DNA from 2 places in the Pseudomonas sp. MM211 genome. Region 2 is predicted to be linked to the other one. Evidence: predicted binding sites of a transcription regulator. Region 2 holds the regulator's gene; the other holds the start of a gene.
What was found. The regulator FliA, encoded in region 2, starts transcription of late flagellar genes. The targets are predictions, from matches to a motif close to CTAAAGTTTNNNNNNNNNNNGCCGNTAA.
Positions count from the first base shown of each region.

Region 1: the regulator FliA is predicted to act here: its motif matches at 3,260-3,287, upstream of flgM (flagellar biosynthesis anti-sigma factor FlgM).

Region 1 is NZ_CP081942.1:2,703,503-2,711,273, reverse strand. It holds gene flgB (flagellar basal body rod protein FlgB) at 1-162, opposite strand, end outside; gene cheR (protein-glutamate O-methyltransferase CheR) at 451-1,278, opposite strand; gene K5Q02_RS12425 (chemotaxis protein CheV) at 1,386-2,324, opposite strand; gene flgA (flagellar basal body P-ring formation chaperone FlgA) at 2,404-3,162, shown strand; gene flgM (flagellar biosynthesis anti-sigma factor FlgM) at 3,327-3,662, shown strand; gene K5Q02_RS12410 (flagella synthesis protein FlgN) at 3,768-4,235, shown strand; gene K5Q02_RS12405 (flagellar brake protein) at 4,376-5,065, shown strand; gene K5Q02_RS12400 (MFS transporter) at 5,136-6,467, opposite strand; gene K5Q02_RS12395 (YceH family protein) at 6,660-7,319, opposite strand; tRNA gene K5Q02_RS12390 (tRNA-Arg) at 7,702-7,771, opposite strand, start outside.
Region 2 is NZ_CP081942.1:3,258,927-3,266,697, forward strand. It holds gene sodC (superoxide dismutase family protein) at 1-27, opposite strand, end outside; gene flhA (flagellar biosynthesis protein FlhA) at 281-2,389, shown strand; gene flhF (flagellar biosynthesis protein FlhF) at 2,405-3,712, shown strand; gene fleN (flagellar synthesis regulator FleN) at 3,800-4,639, shown strand; gene fliA (RNA polymerase sigma factor FliA) at 4,636-5,379, shown strand; gene K5Q02_RS14955 (chemotaxis response regulator CheY) at 5,532-5,906, shown strand; gene K5Q02_RS14960 (protein phosphatase CheZ) at 5,926-6,714, shown strand; gene K5Q02_RS14965 (chemotaxis protein CheA) at 6,726-7,771, shown strand, end outside.

The DNA of each region.
Region 1 (7,771 bases), 560 kb from region 2:
GGCTGCCTGCTGGGCCAGCACGGAGGCGAAGTCCAGATCCCTGGCCTTGTAGTTGGGGGTATCGGCGTTAGCCATATTGTTGGCCAACACCTCTGCACGCTGGGCGCGGAAGCCCAATGCCTTCTCATGAATGCCAAGTGCGCTATCGAAGCTGATGCTCATCTCAGGAACCTTTGCCGTGGCGGCGAGCCTGTTTGCGTACAAACCTCACAGCAAAGCACGTGCCAATTTATTTTTTATCTTATAAATCAGCCTGATACGCCAAAAACAAAAGAAACAAGAGATCCAAGCGGCAAAGCTTTTCCGCCGATTGGCAAGGTGGCAGCGGCAATCCGACGGAGATTTGCCGCTTTTCTGACGCGCAAGTGACAGAACACTGTCAGGCGTAATGGGAAAGGCAGAATAGAAAACGGGAGGCCAAGGCCTCCCGTTTTCTATTCGCGAGTCGGATCACTTAGCTTTGTAAATGATCCCGGGGCTGCACTGCACCATCTGGTATTTCTCCGGCAAGCCGTTGAGGGCTTCAGAAGCGCCGAGGAACAGATAGCCGCCTGGCTTGAGCATGGCGTGAATGCGCGTGAGGATGTCCTTCTTCACCTCGGCGGAGAAGTAGATGAGTACGTTGCGGCAGAACACGATGTCGAACTTGCCGAGGCTCGCATAGCTGTCCAGCAAGTTCAGCGGGCGGAACTCGACGCGGCTCTTGATCGCGGGCTTGACCACCCAGCGCCCAGGCCCTTTGGGATCGAAATAACGCTGCAGACGCTCCTGAGCGAGCCCGCGGCCCATGGCCAAGCTATCGTACTCGCCCGATTTACAGTTATTGAGCATGGTCGGTGACAGATCGGTAGCCACGATCTGCACACCAGTCTTGAGCTGGCCGATATTGCTGCGCTCGAACTCATCGATGCTCATCGACAGCGAATACGGCTCCTGCCCCGACGAACAGGCCGCCGACCAGATACGCAGCCGCTGCCCCGGATAGGCCTTGGTGAGCTCGGGCAGCACACGATTTTTGAGCACTTCGAACGGGTAGGCATCACGAAACCACAGGGTTTCATTGGTGGTCATGGCGTCGACTACCTGCTCGCGCAACCCACTGCGTGGCTGAGTCTGCATGCGCTGCACCAACTCACCCAGCGTCTTGATGCCGTTGGTCTCCATCAGCTTGTTCAGCCGACTGGAAACCAGGTACTGCTTATTGCTACCCAGTACGATGCCACAGGCTTTTTCCAGAAAGATCCGGAACTGTTCGAAATCCAAATTACCTGAAGACACTCGCGAAGCCTCGCCCATCTATGAAAGTCGAATACGGCAAGCGCGCCAATGCACGCCTACCGACTTTACCGCCAGCACCCGGCCAAAAACACCAGGCAACTCATACCTTATGCCGAGTGATCGCTCGACTTGATGCGTTCGACCACACGAGAAGCCAAATCATCCGGACGAAATTTCGCCAAGAAATCGTTGGCACCTACTTTTTTCACCATCGCTTGGTTGAATACTCCCGATAGCGAAGTATGCAGGAGAATGTGCAGCTTCTGCATGCGCGGATCCGTGCGAATCGCCGCGGTGAGCGTATAGCCATCCATCTCAGGCATCTCAATGTCGGAGATGATCATCAATAGCTCCTGCTCCGGCGACTTGCCCTCATCCACCATCGCGCGTAGGAAATCCAGTGCCTGACGCCCGTCATTCAATGCCGTTACCTCGACGCCGACCGTCTGCAGACAACGCATCACCTGTTTACGCGCGACCGAAGAGTCATCGACGATCAGCACATGCTGACTGACGGCCTTGGTCTGGGTCTCAACGTCCACCACGCCAACGGAGATAACCTCGGAGGTCGGCGCTACTTCGGCGAGAATTTTCTCTACGTCGATGATTTCGACCAGCTTGTCATCCAGACGCGTTACTGCCGTCAGATAGTGATCGCGCCCTGCCCCCTTGGGCGGCGGGTGAATTTCTTCCCAGTTCATGTTGACGATGCGCTCCACAGAGCGCACCAAGAAACCCTGCACCTTGGTGTTGTACTCGGTGATGATGACGAAGCTGCTCTGCAGATCACCACCCAAAGGCCGCTTGCCTGTCGCCATTGACAGATCAAGAATCGGAATAGTGCCGCCGCGGATGCTCGCCACACCACGAACCACCGGGCTCGACTTGGGCATGATGGTGAGTTTCGGGCATTGCAACACCTCCTTCACCTTGAAGACGTTGATCCCGTACAGCTGTGGGCCATCGAGACGAAACAGCAGCAGTTCTAGGCGATTCTGCCCAACCAGCTGAGTACGCTGGTTGACCGAATCCATCACACCGGCCATGTACGGGCTCCCATGATTCCAGTAACACATCAGATTTAGTTAGCGTAGCAGGCGGCACGCACCTTGCTTCCAACCAGGCATGAATGCACAAACGACAATTATTCGACGCTCGATAACCAAGAGCCTTCGTTGCTTGGCAGTTTTACCTGCTTTACTGGCACTCGGCTATAGCACGCTGACAACTGCCTCAGTCACTCTGCCCGATCAGCTTATCGGCGAGACTCAGCGCTTTCTTGAGCAAGCCGTTGAGGACTATTTGCAGCGCAGCAATATCCAGGCTCGCCACGAGATTCAGATCAACCGCTTGGATCCACGCCTGCGACTACCGTTATGTGATCAATCGCTGACGACGACCCTGGAAACACCAGTTGAGCCAGTAGGCAGAGTGACCATGCGCGTACGTTGCGATGGAGCAGCACCTTGGACGGTATTCGTTCCCGGCCAGGTGCGCCTCTACCGTGAGGTGGTTACCCTGGTGCGGCCAGTCAAACGCGAAGGCGTGCTAAGCGAAGCCGATATAATGCTGGCGGAGCGAGATGTAGGCTTGCTCAACCAGGGCTACATGACCGATGTTGAACAAGCGATCGGCAGAAAAGCCACCCGCGCGATGCTGCCAGACCAGGTATTGGCCCCCATACACATCCGTCAGGCAGAGGTAATCCGGCGCGGCGACCAGGTGGTGATCAGCGCACGCAGCGGCGGCATCAATGTGCGCATGCCCGGCGAGGCGCTTTCAGACGGAGCCGTGGGTAAGCAGATCAGTGTGCGCAACCAGCGCTCGCAGCGGGTGGTTCGCGCCCGAGTGTTAGGCCCGGGGCAGGTTGAAGTCTCCATGTAGGCATGACTTGCATTTATTTCTACAGGCATTGTCGAACGGATTGGCTGACTGGAGAATGAGGGTGTTTTAGACTGTGCAAGCGACGCAATTTTTTTGCCTAAAGTTTTCCTGGGCATAGCCGACAAACTAGGCAAGCGTCCAAACTCTGTCAGAGGTTTTGCATCATGGTCATCGATTTCAACCGACTCAACAGCACCACGCCAGCCAGCACAACACGTGCCGGTAGCGCCCAGGGCGGCAAGAACGAAGCCATCGACAACAAGGCCGGTGGTAACGAAGCCGCCGCCCAGAAAGCGGCTGTCAGCGCCAAGAGCGGTGAATCCGTTCAGCTGAGCAGTGAAGCACAGCAATTACAGAAAACCGTCGACAAGCTGCGCGACCAGCCTGCCGTCGATACCGACCGGGTAGCCAAGCTCAAGCAAGCCATTACTGACGGCACTTACCAGGTCGATAGCCAGCGCGTCGCGAGCAAACTGCTCAATTTCGAGTCCCAGCGCTAGTCTTCGGGCTTGTACTGGGGTGTTGGACGCCTAGAAACCGTTCGCCGTTTTGCTGGCTTGTTGGCCGGCAGACCTTGAACAGTTTCTTCCCCAGAGAGCCCGCTTATGAACGCTACGCCCCTGCTCGACCTATTCAATGAAAGTATCGGCCACGCCGAGCAATTGCTTGAGCTGATCGAAGCCGAATTCCAGGCCCTGAGCGAGCATGATTTGCCGCGCCTGCAGCAGATACTGGCAGACAAGCAGCCCTTGCTGGCCAGCCTTGATCAGCATGGCAAGCATCGCACCCAGATACTCCTCGGCTTCAACCTGAGCGCTGATCGCGCCGGCTTGCTGGCGCTCGCCGAGCGTTCGGATCAGGGTGATGCTCTAGTGACCGCTAGCGATAAACTGAGTAGCCTGCTGGAGAGCTGCCAGAGCGCCAACCTGCGCAATGGCCGGATCATCCGATCAAGCCAGAAATCAACGGAAAACATGCTCGGCATTTTGCGCGGCAACGAAACGCCTTCGCTCTATGACAGCAGCGGTGGCACCGCTAAAATCGGCAGCAAGCGCCCACTCAGCCAGGCCTGACATAACAACAAGATGCGCAATGATGCCGAAACGGCATTATCATTGACGCAGCAGTACCATGCCCCGGAGATCACTGGTTCGTGTCCAACCCCTTCGCCCAGGACGATGGCCCGCAACCTCCGAAAGTGCTCAAAGCACCGATGGAAATTGTTGCCAACCTACGCCTTCTGCAACACCACCATGACCCCCTGATCATCATGTTCAAGGAGCGCAATCAGCGCTTCCAAAGCTTTGTGATAGAGGTAGACCGCGATCAGAATCTGCTAATTCTCGACGAGATGATCCCCAGTGATGGCGAGCGCTACCTGCAGAACGGCGAAGCTTTCCGCGTCGAATCTCTGCATGACGGGGTACTGATCGCCTGGGATTGCCCAGCCGGCATGCAGGTAAGTGAGTATCAGGGAGAGCGCTGCTACAGCGGCGAAATTCCCCAGATGGTGCTTTATCATCAGCGTCGCAACGCGTTCAGAGCAGCGCTCAAGCAGTCAGACCAGGTCAAGGTGGAACTCGACGGAGCCAAGCTGCGTACTCCACTGGAAGGACTGATGCTCGATATTTCCGCTTCGGGCTGCAAGGTTCGCCTCCCCGGCAACGCCAGCGAAAAGCTGCAGCCGGGCCAAGTCTATGAAGGCTTCTGCGCCCAGCTTCCGATAGGCAGACTGGAAGCCTCCGTAGAGCTGCGTCATGCTCGTTATGACGAGAAGCTTGATCTCACCTTCGTCGGCCTGCATTTCGCCAACTTAAGCGGGCTGCAACAGCGACTGGTGGAGCGCTTCGTCTATCAGTTACAACGCGAAGCGCGCCGCTTCGAGAGCGACACCTTTCTATGAATCGCCTCTAGGGCCTGATGACGTTTCAGCTGCTCGGGTTGCACTGAAACATCAACAATTCCCGGACTGATCAGGCTTGCGTCGGTGCCGTAGGCTTATCTGCAGAATCGGCGTCAGTCTGCACATCAGGATCGATCACAACGGGCTCAAGCATCTGATCCTGAACAACCTGCTCATCGACACGTGGATCCAGCGCAGCCACCAGTGGTGAAGCGGTCATGTTCACGGGCATCGCCACGTGCTGCAGCGGCGCATCATCGACCTGATGGAGATGCGTGACGATGTTCGAGCGCACTCTCCAGACCAGGAACAGGCCGCAGACGCAGAAGAAGGCGTACAACATGTTGGCGCCGAAAAAACGCATCAACACACCGACCAGCAGCGGCCCGATACAAGCACCGACACCAAATGTCACAAGCAGCATCGCCGTCAACGACACACGCCGATCCGCCTCGACATGGTCATTGGCGAACGCTACAGCCAGGGGGTAAAGACTGAACTGCAGCATGCTGACAACAAAACCAACTGAAATCAGCAGCAACAACGGCGCTTCATGAAGGATAGCCAGCGGCGCCGCCACAACCACCATCACGCCTGACATGCCACGCATCAACTTGACCCTGTCGAAACGATCCGACAGCCACCCCAGAGGAGCCTGAACAATCAGGCCGGCAAGAATGCAGGCCCCCATAAATATGCCGACCTGCTCCGTCGCCAGCCCCATGTCAGCCGCATAGAGCGGTGCCAAACCATAAAAAGAGCCAATCATCAGGCCGGCTACGCCAATGGCCGTCAGCGATAAGGGAACACGCTGAAAGAAGAAGCGCATTTCCAGTGGCGCTGGGTGCAAGGGTGAGGGGTGCATACGTCGGGTAAGCGCCACGGGAACCAGGCACAGCGCAAAGGCCAAGGCGACCAGCATCAATAGCTCGAGGCCCAATGTCGGGTGTACGACCAGAACCAGCTGGCCAAGCACCAGCCCAAGGTAAGAGGCCGCCATGTAGCCTGCGAACACCAACCCACGCTGCTTGGTATCGGCCTGCTCATTGAGCCAGCTTTCGATGACCATGTACTGGCACATCATCCCCAGGCCTACCAGTACACGCAGCACTAGCCAGGCTGGCAGCCAGTCGAGTAAACCGTGCCCCAGCACCGCCGCAGTGACTACGCCAGCACAGGCCACATAGGCGCGAATGTGGCCGACACGAGCAATCAGCCGGTGACCAATCTTGCCGCCCAGCACCAACCCGAAGTAATTGGCAGCCATCAACGCGCCCGCCCAAACGCCCTCGCCGGATTCGGCCAGACGCAGTGCCAGGTAGGTACTCAACAGGCCGGAGCCCAGCAGCATTAAAACGGTGGCGATATACAGAGAACTGAAGGACTTCCAGATCATGCGCATTGGACTGCGACGACTCCTTGTAACTTGAAGCCACCAAGGGGCAGCTCAATCTAAATCAAACAAACACCCAATGGGCAAACAGCCTTCACGGCTCGGCCTGTGATGGCAGTGCCCTATTGATAATGCGCAGTGCACAACAGTTCATTATTCCGCAGCAATACGTAGCCTATGCGAGAAGGCCCATTTGAAGGCTCAAGCAGATGTATTGCCTTCCAGCATTGCCAGGCGCGCCTCAAGCTCATTGATCCGCGCCTCAAGCGCCTCCAGGCGATCCGAAGAAGATCCATCGGACGAGCGCTCTCCCTGCCTTGAACGCTCTTGTAGCTGCACCTGCAACTCCGCCGGATCACCCAACAGATGGGCATGGCGATCTTCGCGCTGCCCAGGCTGACGACCGACCAGGCTCACCAGCTCGCGCCCAATCAAACGCTCCAAGTGGTGCTGCACCTGCTCAGCGTCGTCGAAGTTATGTAGGCGATTGCTTCGTGTAAGCAGCTCACTGATCGTCTGCGGCCCGCGCAGCAACAGCAAACCAATCAGCGTCACTTGCGGCGCAACCAACTCCAGTGCCTTGTCGGCACGTTGTTCCCAGCGATCAGCACGACTCCCCATAACCAGCCGTGCCAAGCCTCGCTCTTCCAGGCTTCGCAAGCCCTGCCCGATAGCACCCTGGGTAAGATTCATCAACGGCTCGCGGCTGGTCTTCTGATTGCAAGCCAGCACCAGAGAATTCAATGTCAGCGGGTAAGCTTCCGGGGTCGTCGCCTGCTTCTCGATCAGGCTCCCTAAAATGCGCGCCTCGACGGCAGTCAACGGCTCTACGCCGGGCACATCGTTTGGCTGATCGGACATATTGCTTACCTGGCTGAGGGAAATGCCCACTAGCGTAGCCTGCCGACAGGCAAGATGACATGCTCAGCGCATAATACTGAAAGGCGCAAATCCATGATTTGCCTGCGCACTATCTGTCAGGCGCGAGGAAACCCATCAGAAGAAATGAGAAGGATTTTCATTGACTAAAAATCGAGAATGATTATTATCTACATCGTCAGCTGCGAAGCTGGCTTGATAAGCTGAATGCATCCACACGGAAGCTCCAGTTTATCTCCTCATCAGGCTAATCACGGTTATTGACCCGGCTTTTTGCCGGGTCTTTTTTTGATTTTTATCAGGCTAACGCAAACTTGTGTGGCTGAGCCGCGATGGAAACATCTCCATCCTCAGCGCTGGATCATGGCGTCCCCTGCTGGAATCGAACCAGCATCTAGCCCTTAGGAGGGGCTTATTCTATCCGTTGAACTAAG
Region 2 (7,771 bases):
CAGTGCGGCCATCATCCAGCGTTTCATACATGACTCCTCGAGGATGGAAAATCCGTGGGCAAAAGCATCACCCACAGGTTGGGACTGGAGTTTCCCGGCGTGGTTCGTGTTTTCGTCCTGCTCCGTAGCGGCTCATACCCGTTCAAGAAGCTTTGCAAGTCAGTGATTACGGGCTTTTCGGAGAGTTGGAAAGGTTCTTGCAAACATCCGCAGCAAAGACGCTCAGGCGTCAAAAGATTGAATCAGCTGGGGTAACCACGTGGCAGTAGATCGCGCACAAATGATTGGCGACGTTCGCAGCAACCTTTCCGGGTTGCGCAACGGCAATCTCGGCATCCCGCTGTTGCTGCTGGTCATGCTCGCCATGGTCATGCTGCCGATCCCGCCGTTCCTGCTCGACGTGCTGTTCACCTTCAGTATCGCCTTGTCGATCGTCGTCCTGCTGGTGGCGATCTACGCGCTGCGGCCGCTGGACTTCGCGGTGTTCCCGACCATTCTGCTGGCCGCGACCTTGCTGCGCCTGGCCCTCAACGTCGCCTCCACGCGGGTGGTATTGCTGCACGGTCAGGATGGCCACGACGCTGCCGGTAAGGTGATTCAGGCCTTCGGTGAGGTGGTGATCGGCGGCAACTACGTGGTCGGTATCGTGGTGTTCGCGATCCTCATGATCATCAACTTCGTGGTGGTCACCAAGGGTGCCGGGCGTATCTCCGAAGTGAGCGCTCGTTTCACCCTGGACGCCATGCCCGGCAAACAGATGGCCATTGACGCCGACCTCAACGCCGGCCTCATCGACCAGGTCGAAGCCAAGAAGCGCCGTACCGAAGTCGCTCAGGAAGCCGACTTCTACGGCTCCATGGACGGTGCCAGTAAATTCGTTCGCGGTGACGCCGTCGCCGGCCTGCTGATTCTGTTCATCAACCTGATCGGTGGCATGGCCATCGGTATGCTGCAGCACGGCCTGAGCTTCGGCGACGCCGGCCGCATCTACACCTTGCTGACCATCGGTGACGGTCTGGTGGCACAGATTCCGTCGCTGCTGCTGTCGACCGCCGCTGCGATCATGGTGACCCGGGTATCCAGCTCCGAAGACATGGGCGCCCAGGTCAATCGTCAGATGTTCGCCTCGCCCCGCGCGCTGGCTGTTGCCGCTGCCATCATGATCGCCATGGGCCTGGTGCCCGGTATGCCGCACACCTCCTTCATCAGCTTGGGCTTGGTCGCTGCTGGCGCCGCTTACTGGATCGCCAACAAACAGCGCAAGGTCAAGGAAGTCGAGATCCAGGAGGTTCAACGTCAGCAGGAGCTGCTGCCCGCCCAGCGTGCTCAGGAGGTCAAGGAGCTCGGCTGGGATGACGTGATGCCGGTGGACATGGTCGGCCTGGAAGTCGGCTACCGGCTGATTCCGCTGGTCGACCGCAACCAGGGCGGGCAACTGCTGGCACGGATCAAGGGCGTGCGCAAGAAGCTCTCACAGGAGATGGGCTTCCTAATGCCGTCCGTGCACATTCGCGACAACTTGGATCTGCAACCCAATGCCTATCGCCTGACCCTGATGGGTGTCAGCGTCGCCGAGGCCGAGGTGTATCCGGATCGCGAGCTGGCGATCAACCCGGGTCAGGTGTTCGGCACCCTCAATGGCGTCGCCGCCAAAGATCCGGCGTTCGGCCTGGAGGCAGTCTGGATCGATCCCGGTCAGCGTGACCAGGCACAGTCCCTCGGTTACACCGTGGTGGACGCCAGTACCGTGGTCGCTACCCACCTCAATCAGATTCTGCACAAGCATGCCCATGAGCTGCTGGGCCATGAAGAAGTCCAGCAATTGATGCAATTGTTGGCGAAAAGCTCGCCAAAACTGGCAGAAGAGCTGGTTCCTGGCCTGATCTCGCTGTCGACTCTGCTCAAGGTACTGCAGGCACTGTTGCAGGAGCAGGTGCCGGTTCGCGACATCCGTACCATTGCCGAAGCCATCGCCAACGTCGCGCCACGGAGTCAAGATCCCGCCGCCATGGTTGCCGCAGTGCGCGTCTCGTTGGCTCGCGCAATCGTGCAAAACATCGTGGGACTAGAGCCGGAGCTGCCTGTGATCACCCTTGAGCCAAGGTTGGAACAGATATTGCTAAATAGTCTTCAGAAGGCCGGTCAAGGCTCCGAGGATGGCATCCTCCTGGAGCCTGGCATGGCCGAGAAGCTGCAACGTTCCCTGGTGGAAGCAGCGCAGCGTCAGGAGATGCTTGGCAAGCCGGTGATTCTGCTGGCGGCCGGGCCGGTTCGGGGAATGCTCTCGCGTTTCGCCCGGTTGGCCGTCCCGAGCATGCATGTTCTGGCGTACCAGGAAATTCCGGACAACAAGCAGGTCACCATCGTTGCGACGGTGGGGCAGAACTAATCGAGGGTACGGGCCATGCAGGTCAAACGCTTTTTTGCCGCCGATATGCGCCAAGCCATGAAGCTGGTTCGTGATGAGCTGGGCGCTGATGCGACCATCATCGGTAACCGCCGTGTGGCAGGTGGCGTGGAATTGACGGCCGCGCTCGATTATCAGGTTCAGCCCGCTCCGGCGCGGCAACCGAATCCGGCCCTGGAGGCTGAACTGCGCAAGACGCAGTCGCGTATCGCTTCCGCCCAGGCTGAATTGACCACCCGTGCCCAGCTTGACGCTGGCAAGGATCGGCAGATGTTCGCCGAAGCGCCGGGCAGTGCGCCGGCCGATAGCCTGAGCGCGGTGCTCGAACGTCAGCAGAAGAAGCCGGCAGCGGCTTCGGTAGACCAGTCTGCTCTGGAATCCATGCGTTCCGAATTGCATGGCTTGCGTGAGCTGATCGAAATGCAGATGGGCTCCATGGCTTGGGGCCAGTTGCAAGCGCGTCGCCCTCAGCAGGCCACCCTGTGGCGCCGTCTGCAGCGCATGGGTTTGCCTGCTGATCTGGCACGTACGCTGCTTGATCGTGTCGCCTCGCTCACTGATCAGCGTCAAGCCTGGCGCATGGTGTTGGCGCACCTGGCACACTCGATTCAGACACCCAAGCAGGAGCCGATGGAAGAGGGCGGAGTGATCGCTCTGGTTGGCCCGGCCGGCATGGGCAAGACCACCACCCTGGCCAAGCTTGCAGCGCGCTATGTACTCAAGTACGGCGCTGCGAATATCGCCCTGGTGAGCATGGACAGCTACCGCATCGGTGCTCAGGAGCAGCTCAAGACCCTGGGCCGTATCCTTGGCGTTTCCGTGACTCACGTTGATCCAGGTCAGTCATTGACTCAGGCGCTGGCACCGTTGGTGCGCAAACGTGTGGTTCTCATCGATACTGCCGGCCTGCCAGCCAACGATCCAGCACTGCGCATGCAGTTGGAGGCCCTGGCAAGTCGTGGCGTCAACGCCCGCAATTATTTGGTACTGGCTGCAACCAGCCAGGCGCAAGTGCTCAAGGCGGCGTATCACAGCTACAAGCGTTGTGGGCTGGCCGGCTGCATTCTGAGTAAACTGGATGAAGCAACCAGCATGGGAGAGGTATTGGGTCTGGCTATTAGCCACCGTCTACCGGTAGCCTATCTGGCAGACGGCCCGCGAATTCCGGACGATGTACATGTTCCGCGTAGCCATCAGTTGGTCAGTCGTGCTGTAGGCCTGCAGGCTCCGGATGAGCCGAGTGAGGATACGATGGCCGATATGTTTGCCGGGTTGTATCAAGATCCGACACGACGCGCGGGATGATCATGCAGGTGTGGCGAAGCGTTGGCCGTGGTCATTCCGGCAGCGCACAATGGCCATGTGGCTCTAAAGCGAAGTTAGACAAGGTGTATAGATAACATGGGTATGCATCCCGTACAGGTGATCGCGGTGACCGGCGGCAAGGGCGGCGTTGGCAAGACCAATGTGTCGGTGAATTTGTCGTTGGCGCTGGCGGATCTCGGTCGGCGCGTCATGCTCATGGATGCTGACCTGGGGCTGGCCAACGTCGATGTATTGCTCGGCCTGACGGCCAAACGCACCCTGGCTGACGTCATCGACGGTCAGTGCGAACTGCGCGATGTTGTCCTGCAGGGACCAGGCGGTATTCGTGTCGTGCCGGCAGCCTCCGGTACTCAGAGCATGGTGCAGCTCACGCCTATGCAGCATGCCGGCCTGATTCAGGCTTTCAGCGATATCAGCGACAACCTCGATGTGTTGATCGTGGATACCGCTGCAGGCATCGGCGACTCGGTTGTGAGTTTCGTGCGCGCTGCCCAGGAAGTGCTGGTGGTGGTGTGCGACGAGCCGACCTCGATCACTGATGCTTACGCGCTGATCAAGCTCCTCAACCGTGACCACGGCATGAATCGTTTTCGGGTGCTCGCCAATATGGCGCACAGCCCACAGGAAGGCCGTAATCTGTTTGCTAAGCTGACCAAGGTGACCGACCGTTTTCTGGATGTCGCGCTGCAGTACGTGGGCGCGGTTCCTTACGACGAATCGGTACGCAAGGCCGTACAGAAACAGCGTGCGGTGTATGAGGCGTTCCCTCGCTCGAAGTGCGCGCTGGCGTTCAAGGCGATTGCCCAGAAGGTTGATGCGTGGCCGTTGCCGGCCAATCCGCGAGGCCACCTGGAATTTTTCGTTGAGCGCCTGGTGCAACAACCGACTGCAGACACGGCTGTATGACGACAGCCTCTGGACTCCGTATGTACAGCAAGGCACACGCACAAGATTCACAGCATCAGTTGATTGAACGTTACGCGCCACTGGTCAAGCGTATCGCTTACCACCTGCTGGCGCGTCTGCCTGCCAATGTGCAGGTGGATGACCTTATCCAGGCCGGCATGATTGGCCTGCTTGAGGCATCACGTAAATATGACGCCGGTAAGGGCGCTAGTTTCGAGACGTTCGCGGGTATTCGTATCCGTGGTTCGATGCTCGACGAGGTGCGCAAAGGTGACTGGGCGCCGCGCTCGGTGCATCGCAACAGCCGGATGGTCAGCGATGCGATCCGAAAAATTGAAGCGAGAACAGGAAGAGACGCTAAAGATCAGGAGGTTGCTGCCGAACTCCAATTGAGTCTCGAAGATTACTACGGCATTCTTGGCGACACTTTGGGCAGCCGCCTGTTCAGTTTCGACGATCTGTTGCAGGAAGGCGAAAGCGGCGGGCTGCAGGAAGACACGAGTTCCTTGCTGCAAGGGCCTTCGCATGAGCTGGAAGACAATCGTTTCCAGGCCGCGCTGGTCGACGCTATCAGCAATCTGCCGGAGCGTGAGCGGCTGGTGTTATCGCTGTATTACGATGAGGAGTTGAATCTCAAGGAAATCGGCGAGGTACTGGGGGTTAGTGAGTCGCGGGTCAGCCAATTACACAGTCAGTGTGCCGCGCGCCTACGCGCACGGTTAGTGGAATGGCGCGCATAAGGAATTAGCAGGGCGCTGGAAAACACAGTGAACGCAGCAAAGCCGGGCGCAATAGTTTTGCGGCGTTCCGCCAGGCCGGTTTCACGATTTATAAGCGCTTCAGAATGCTGATGGCGTTTTAGGACTGTACGGAGGTCGACTTGGACAAGAACATGAAAATCCTCATCGTCGATGATTTTTCGACGATGCGCCGGATCATCAAGAACCTTTTGCGTGATTTGGGCTTTACCAATACGGCGGAAGCCGACGATGGCGTCACCGCATTGCCGATGCTGCAAAGCGGTAGTTTTGACTTTCTCGTGACCGACTGGAACATGCCTGGCATGAGTGGGATCGATCTGCTGCGCGCAGTGCGTGCAGACGAACGTTTGAAGCAAATGCCAGTGCTGATGGTTACGGCAGAGGCCAAACGTGATCAGATCATCGAGGCCGCCCAGGCCGGTGTGAATGGCTATGTGGTCAAGCCATTCACCGCCCAGGTGCTCAAGGAAAAGATCGAAAAAATCTTCGAGCGGGTCAACGGCTGATGTCTGCCGCGAGGTTGTTATGGAACACGAAGATTCTCAAGAGGCCGACCTCGAGTCGACTCTGAAAAGCAATGCCCGCCAACTGGTAAACAGCCTCGAAAAAGGCAACTTTGGCGAAGCGGTACAGCTGATCAATGAACTGAACAAGGCGCGCGACCGTGGTCTTTACCACGAAGTCGGCAAGCTCACGCGTGAGCTGCACAACGCCATCGTCAATTTTCAGCTCGACCCCCGAGTGCCACACGCCAATGAAGTCTCACAGATATCCGACGCTACGGAGCGGCTCAATTACGTTGTGACCATGACCGAGCGAGCGGCCAATCGCACGATGGATCTGGTCGAGCAGAGTGCGCCGTTGGTCAATGACTTGAGCAGCGAAGCCGATGCCCTGAGCGAGGATTGGGGACGTTTCATGCGCCGCGAAATGGGCGCTGAGGCTTTCCGTGAGTTGGCCAAACGCATCGAGCTGTTTTTGGCGCGCAGCCAGCGCGACAGCAGCAAACTGTCGGGGCACCTCAATGACATTTTGCTGGCACAGGACTATCAGGATCTGACCGGGCAGGTGATCAAACGTGTCACGCAACTGGTGACCGAGGTAGAGAGCAACCTGCTGAAATTGATGCTAATGGCCAGTCAGGTCGACCGTTTTGCCGGCATCGATCACGATCATGAAGAGTTGCGTGTAGAGCAGAACAAACAAAAAAATACGTCTCATGGTGAAGTTCCACAGATTCATGCCGATAAGCGTGATGATGTCGCTTCTTCCCAGGACGACGTCGACGATTTGCTGTCCAGCCTGGGATTTTAGGAGCACGTCATATGAGCTTCGGCGCCGATGAAGAAATCCTCCAGGATTTCCTGGTAGAGGCCGGCGAGATTCTCGAGCTGTTGTCCGAGCAATTGGTGGAGCTGGAAAGCCGCCCGGACGATATGAATCTGCTCAACGCGATTTTTCGGGGATTTCACACGGTAAAAGGCGGGGCAGGCTTTCTGCAGCTCAATGAGCTGGTGGAGTGCTGCCATATTGCCGAGAACGTGTTCGACATCCTGCGCAAGGGTGAGCGTCGCGTCGACTCCGAGTTGATGGACGTGGTGCTCGAAGCGCTGGATGCGGTCAATGGCATGTTCAGCGAAGTGCGCGAGCGCGTTACGCCAACGCCGGCCTCTCCCGAGCTACTGGCAGCACTGGCACGACTCGCCGAACCTGCGCCTGCCGCAGCGCTTGCCAATGTTGCAGTCTCTGCACCTGTCCAGCCTGTAGCCCAGAGCGCTGAGGCATCAGCAGATATTACCGATAGCGAATTCGCACAGCTGCTCGATGCCTTGGACGATGAGCCGCAGCCGTCAGCGAGCGCTTCGGACGACGAAATCAGCGATGATGAATTCGAGTCGCTGCTCGATCAGTTGCATGGCAAAGGGCAGTTCGCAGCTGCAGCGACAACCGCTGTCGAAACGGCCGCGCCTGCACCAGCCAATGTCTCGAGCAGCGCCAATGGCGACGACATCACCGATGACGAATTCGAAGCTCTACTCGATCAGTTACACGGCAAAGGCCAGTTCGTTGCTGCTGCCGTAGAGACGCCAGCACCGGCTGCTCCTGCTGCATCCGCCAGTTCTGCAGCGCAGGGCGATGAAATTACCGATGACGAATTCGAAGCGCTGCTCGATCAACTGCACGGCAAAGGCAAGTTCGTCGAGCCGACGGCGATCGCCCCTGTTGCTGCCGCTCCGGCCCCTGTGCCGAAGCCAGCAGCCAAAACGGCTGCGCCGGTAGTTGCCAAGGTCGCGCCCGCACCTGCGCCTATTGCCAAAGCCGAACCAGCCAAAGCCGCTGCCGCGCCGCCTCCGGCTGCTGCTGCGCCTGC